2 regions of the Exiguobacterium sp. JMULE1 genome follow, and region 2 is predicted to be linked to the other one. Evidence: a T-box and tRNA genes for the amino acid it is inferred to sense, from the RefSeq annotation. Region 2 holds a T-box; the other holds one or more tRNA genes.
What was found. The T-box of region 2 lies ahead of ileS (isoleucine--tRNA ligase). A T-box ahead of a tRNA ligase gene usually reads a tRNA of that ligase, here a tRNA-Ile.

Region 1: it has a tRNA-Ile gene. The T-box ahead of ileS (isoleucine--tRNA ligase) is inferred to sense a tRNA for this amino acid. The anticodon was not compared.

What each region holds. Positions count from the first base shown of each region.
Region 1 is NZ_SGWC01000002.1:810,854-814,282, reverse strand. It holds gene EXW93_RS04315 (superoxide dismutase) at 1-31, opposite strand, end outside; gene EXW93_RS04310 (alpha-amylase) at 125-1,585, opposite strand; tRNA gene EXW93_RS04305 (tRNA-Ile) at 1,702-1,775, opposite strand; tRNA gene EXW93_RS04300 (tRNA-Met) at 1,787-1,860, opposite strand; gene EXW93_RS04295 (Na/Pi cotransporter family protein) at 1,987-3,429, opposite strand, start outside.
Region 2 is NZ_SGWC01000002.1:1,248,972-1,252,400, reverse strand. It holds gene ileS (isoleucine--tRNA ligase) at 1-2,079, opposite strand, end outside; T-box leader at 2,136-2,381, opposite strand; gene EXW93_RS06570 (GNAT family N-acetyltransferase) at 2,467-3,051, shown strand; gene EXW93_RS06565 (hypothetical protein) at 3,020-3,429, opposite strand, start outside.

The sequences.
Region 1 (3,429 bases), 440 kb from region 2:
AGCCGAGTTCTGGTAATTCAAATTTTGACATGTTCATGTCCCCCTTTGTACTATTTTCGAAAACTTCAATACCCTTTAAGACTAGCAAAAGAACCTGTGTTGACGCAAGTCAAGACCCTCGGATTTACTCGACTTCTCGTGGAGCAAAAACTGATACACCACCACCTGGAACTGGGAAGACACCAAATCCTTCATCGTCGATCACAACAGGGTGATCTTGATGGTTCGTATAGTCAAACCATTCTTGACCTGCACGTTCTTCACCGACAAACATCCGTTTTTCACACATATCGGCATTCGACAATAAGACCGCACAGCCGGAGTTCTCAATTTCCTCAACTCCACGACGAACCCAACCGACACAATGTGGATCATCGAGATAATCTTCTTGTTCACCATACGCTTTGTGATACCGTGCATAGAGTAAGGCATCAATCATTTCTTTTTTTCCTTCTACCGGATGTGGTCCTTGCACACCATAATAGTCACCGTAGAAGACACATGGATAACCATCTTTACGAAGTAAAATCGCCGCGTAAGCATGTTGTTTAAACCAGTCATCCACCCACGACTCCAGTGATTCGCCCGGTTGTGAATCGTGATTATCGACGAACGTGACGGCATTCGTCGGGTGTGATTCGACAAGGGTATCCGCAAACAACGTCGTCATATCAAAGTCTTGCCCCTGCTTCGAAGCTTCATGGAACTTGTAATGAAGCGGAACATCGAATAAATCGATCGTATAGTCGACGCTATCGAGGAAATGACGACAATCATCGAGATCTGATTTCCAGAACTCACCGACCATATAGAAGTCACCTTCACTTTTTTCAATCATTGATTTTGCGAATTCATGAACGAATTCATAGTTGATATGTTTGATGGCATCGAGTCGGAAACCTTGGCAATCAATTGTTTCTTGGAACCAATGTCCCCAGCGGATCATTTCTTCTCGGACTTCAGGGTGATTATAATCGATGTTCGCGAACATCAAATAGTCATAGTTTCCGAATTCATCATCAACTTGATCATTCCAATCTTTATTTTTACCGGAAATTTTAAAGACACCCGTCTTTTCTTCACGAGCATCAAAATCCGTTCCATTGAAAAATTCATGTGTCCAGATGAAATCTGAATATTTTCCGTTACGTCCCGGGAACGTAAACTTCGTCCAAGCTTCGATTTCAAACTCTTCTGAAATTTCTTTCGAACGATCTTCCGGATGGACTTCGACGACATTGATTGTCTCGAGTTCATCGGCTGCTGCTTTATGGTTCATGACGACATCCGCGTAAACAGCGATATCGTTCTCACGAGCAACCTGGATCGCTTCGACGAGTTCATCTTTCGTACCGTATTTCGTACGGACCGTTCCTTTTTGATCAAATTCGCCTAAATCATAGACGTCATAGATGCCATATCCTGTATCTTCATCCGATTGACCTTTTGACGCCGGTGGAATCCACACGGACGTGATGCCGGCAGCACGTAATTCAGGCGCCCGCTCTTTCAAGCGTTGCCAGTGCTTCCCATCATTCTCTACATGCCACTCAAAAAACTGCATCATCGTATGGTTACGTTCCATCTCTCTTCGCTCTCCCTTAGTTACTATAGTATGAATATTATTACAATATCTTTACTATTCCCCGGGGGAACAAAAATAAACGCTCCTCGTTTTTCAACGAGAAGCGTTCTACTGAATGGACCCTGCAGGGCTCGAACCTGCGACCGGACGGTTATGAGCCGTCTGCTCTGACCAGCTGAGCTAAGGGTCCTTAAGTAATAGTAGCGGCGGAGGGAGTCGAACCCACGACCTCACGGGTATGAACCGTACGCTCTAGCCAGCTGAGCTACACCGCCATGATGTATGTTTCTTACTCTTACTAGATTACGAGATGTGGCGAAACTTGTCAATATGCTATTTCAAAAAATAAACAGCTGATTTCATTTTTTGAAATCAGCTGTCATAGATAAATCGTATTTCACTTAGTTCGTTAAAGCCGTCCGCTGTTCAAGGACGAGATCCGTGATGTTGACAGCGTGATCGCCAATTCGTTCGAGGTTCGACAAGAGATCGACGAAGATCATCCCTGCTTGTCCCGTACATTCGCCAGCGTTAACACGAAGGACGTGATGCTTACGGAATGACCGTTCGAGTGCATCGAGTTTACCTTCGAGTTCAAGAACTTTTCGAGCCCGTGTGACATCATCCTCTTCGACAGCGCGAACGGCACAATCGACGATTTCTTGTGTCAAAGCGTACATGTCATCAAGTTCTTGCTTCGCTGATGATGTGAACTGAATCCGGTTGACGATTTGGAAGTCAACCAATTCGACGATGTTTTCAACGTGGTCACCAATCCGTTCAAAATCGTTGACGGCATGCATCAGTAACGAGTGCTCATTTGATTCACGCTCTGATAAATCATGTGCCGCTACTTTAACGAGATAACTCGTGACTTCTGTATTTAAATGGTTGATCGCATATTCAATCTGTTGTGATTCCGATACATCTTTCTTATCATGCGATTGCGTGTAACGGTGTGCTTTTGCAAGTGCGTCTTTCGAGAATTCTCCCATTCGCAACACTTCGAGCTTCGCTTGGTTTAATGCTAGTGCCGAAGATTGGTTCAAGATATTTTGATCCAGATGACGCGGTTTTGAATCAATCGTCGTATCCGTACCCGGTACGATTTTTTGTACAAGCCATGCGATTTGCGCAATGAACCAACATTGAATCAACGTATTGACGACATTGAATGTCCCGTGTGCAAAGGCGATTTGCATTTTTGGACCTAAATCAAGCGCGCCTGTGATCCAAGTAATGAAGCTTGAGAAGATTGGTAATGCAATCAGGAACAATACTGTTCCGATGATATTGAAGATGACGTGTGCTGCTGCTGTTCGTTTAGCTGCAATCGACGCACCAAGTGCTGCGAGTACTGCTGTGATTGTCGTTCCGATGTTATCACCGAACAAGACGGGAAGTGCTGCTTTGATATCGATCATGCCACCAGCGTATAGCTCTTGTAAGATACCGATCGTTGCTGACGACGACTGAACAAGAACGGTAAAGATCGTTCCGACGAATACACCAAGCAATGGGTTATCCGACATCGATACCGTCAACTCACGGAACCAGACACTTGACTCAAGTGGAGCCATTCCGTCGCCCATCAATGTCAAACCATAGAACAATGCACCGAAGCCAAAGAAAATCTGTCCGATGTATTGAACCCGTTCTTTATTGAAGAAGAAGATCAAGAAAGCACCAATTGCGATTGCTGGAAGCGCAGCTTCCTTGACGTTAAAGCCGATGATGAAGGCCGTAATCGTTGTTCCGATGTTAGCCCCCATGACGACTCCAATCGCCTGTCGTAAATTCATCAGACCTGCACTAACGAGTCCGACGACGATGACGGTCGTCCC
Region 2 (3,429 bases):
AGTCAATTGATAATCGTCCATTGCATCCGTCACGTCTTGCGTCGTCTGATGGACACGCGAGAGCAACCATTCGTCGAGACGCGTCCGTTTTTGCGGACGTGAACTTTCAAATCCGTCCAGTTCGGCATACGTCAGATAGAACTGGACAGCATGATCCAGCGTATCGACTAGCTTTGATTTTGCTTCTTGAACGATCCGCTCGGCAAACCGTTTCGCACTCCACGGACTGCTGTCGACGAGTAGCGCCCAGCGCAGGCTATCAGCACCATATGCTTCGATTAACGCCACCGGATCGAGGGCATTCCCGCGACTCTTCGACATCTTCTGTCCGTTCTCATCGAGGACGTGCCCGAGTGCGAGGACGCGCTTATAGGCAGGCTGTCCCGTGAAGAGTGTCGAGATCGCTTGCAAACTGTAGAACCAGCCCCGCGTCTGATCGATGCCTTCGATGACGACATCGGCTGGATAGCGGTTAAGCGTCTGCGTCCGTGACGGATAATGCTGTTGCGCGAACGGCATCGCTCCGCTATCAAACCAGACATCGATGACTTCTGGTGTCCGGTGCATCACTCCCTGACACGTCGGACACGAGACCGATAACGCATCAACGTATGGTTTATGCAACTCGACGGATTCCGTCGATGTCGTCGTCCGGTGCAACAAGTCAGCCTTGTTTTTTGGAACGAACGTCGTGTCACACGCTTCACACTCCCAGACGTTCAGTGGTGTACCCCAGTAGCGATTACGACTGATGTTCCAGTCGACGAGTTGCTCGAGGAACTTTCCGAACCGCCCTTCCTTGACGTGATCGGGGTACCACGTCACAGAAGCATTGTTCGCAAGGAGTTGTTCCTTGACGGCCGTCGTCTCGATGAACCAGTTGTCTTGTGCGTAATAGAGCAGTGGTGAGTCACATCGCCAACAATGCGGATAGCTGTGCGTATAGCGTTTTTTCGCAAACAAGCGTCCCCGTTCAGCGAGCAGCTGGATGATCGCGACGTCTGACTCCTTGACGAATCGACCAATGAGTGATGGAACGGCATCCGTGTAACACCCAGCAGCATCGACGACATTAACGAATGACAGTCCGTTTTCCCGGACGACCCGGTAATCTTCTTCCCCGTACGCTGGAGCAAGATGGACAAGTCCGGTTCCGCTCGTCGCTTGGACGAAGGACGCCTCGACGACCGTGTGGCCGTTCTCTGGCGTCACGAAATCAAACGGTGGTTCATAACGCAAGCCGACGAGTTCCGCACCGAGCTGTTCGGATACGACCTCGACGGATTCTGAGAACAGTTCAGCGACTAACGCTTTTGCGACAATGAATCGCTCTCCTTTAAACGCTACTGTGACATACGTCAATTCCGGATGAACCGCCACCGCGACGTTTGCCGGTAACGTCCACGGTGTCGTCGTCCATGCAAGTAGAAACGTCTGCTCCATGCCGACGATCGGGAGTTTGACCGTCGCCGATAAGTCCGTCACGTCCTGATAGCCTTGCGCGACTTCATGGGAACTGAGTGACGTCTGACAGCTCGGACAATACGGTGATACACGATGTCCCTTCGTCAACCAGCCCTTGTCATGGATCGTCCCGAGGATGTGCCAGACGCTTTCGATATACTCGTCCTCCATCGTCACGTAAGGGTCATCCATGTCGACCCAGTAGCCGAGTTTTTCCGTGAAGGAGCGCCACTGTGTTTCATAGGAGAAGACACTTTCCTTACAGCGTGCGATGAATGCTTCAACACCATAGTCTTCGATCGCTTGTTTGCCGGAGATGCCGAGTTGTTTCTCGACTCCGAGTTCGACCGGTAGTCCATGTGTATCCCAGCCAGCTTTTCGTTCGACCCGGAATCCTTGCATCGTCTTATAGCGGGCGACGGTATCCTTGACGGTTCGTCCGAGTGCATGACCGACGTGGGGTAAGCCGTTCGCGGTCGGCGGTCCTTCGTAGAATACGAATTCCGCTTCCGTGCGTTGTTCAATCGATCGTGCGAAGACTTGGTCTTGTTTCCATCTGTTGCGGACACGCTCCTCGCGTTGTTGTACGGTTTCTGCTTGATTTTGTGACGTCATCTCTTGTTCGCTCCTTTGTCGGTAACTAAGAGAATACAAAAAAGTCCGCCCCCTTTGACAGGGACGGACTTCACCGCGATACCACCCATATTCCGCCGAGAATGCTTATTCTCGACAGCACTTAGTTGCACACTATCATGCGCATTCCATGTAACGGTGGACACCCGGTCACGCTTACTGAATGGTTCAGCGTGACTTCTCAGAGAGGATCTTCATGATTGATCTGGCTACCGGCTCTCAGCAATCCCGGTTTTCTGTAAGGCAGAGGGACAATCATTACTCTTTCTCGTCAACGAAATGATATGCTCTTGTTGTGGAGAATCTTACCATATGACTTAAAGTCTGCACAACAGCTTTATACATTTTCTTGCAAAGGAGTTTTTTTGAATGTTACATACTTTCCCAACGCTTAAAACGAACCGTCTCGTCTTACGCGAAGTGTTATCCGAAGATGCTACGAGTGTCCTCGCCTATTTATCAGACGAACAAGTCGTCAAACAGATGGGGCTCGACCCCTTTCAATCAGAAGCAGACGCGCTTGAAGAGATTGACTGGTACGCTTCGATTCGTCGCGATGGCACGGGCATCCGGTTCGGGATCGCGTTACAAGAAGACGATGTCATCATCGGCAGTTGCGGATTCTTGAATCAGTCGGCACGCCATCAGCGGGCAGAACTTGGTTTTGAGTTGAGTCCAGCTTATCAGGGACAAGGCATCGCGAAAGAAGCAGCACTTGCAGTCATCACATATGGGTTTGAGGAGCTCTCTTTAAATCGTATCGAAGCACTTGTCTTACCAGCAAATACTGCTTCACACCAATTGCTTGAACGTCTTGGTTTTCAGCGTGAAGGGTTGCTTCGTCAATATGAGAAAACACGTGGTCAGTTCGATGATTTGTATATGTACTCGATTTTGCGGAGTGAGTGGTCTGTCAAAGATCTCACTTTAGGTTCTTCGACTCTAACTCTTTGATCCGTCGGTAGACTTCTTCTACTTCTGATTGCGCAAACCAAGCATCGGGATGCTTTTCAAACATCAACAAATTGATGTACCATTCGATGTTATCAGGATCTAGTTCGACTGCTTTTTTTGCATGGAATAAAGCGATTACGCAAGCTCCCTCGAGATGGCAAAGTGGATGTAGCATCAATGAAGATGTCAAATCATGTATCTCGCTCGATTCGTGGTGTTGGAGTAAATAATTCATAAAGGCATATATCGTGAGATGAAACGTATCAAACCCTGCACTAAGAATCATGTTGAATTGCTCTTCTTTTGTTAACTCTAAAAATAGTTTCGCTGCTTTCTCGAAATCCATCTCAGCAATATGTTTCCTTAATCGGTACTCTA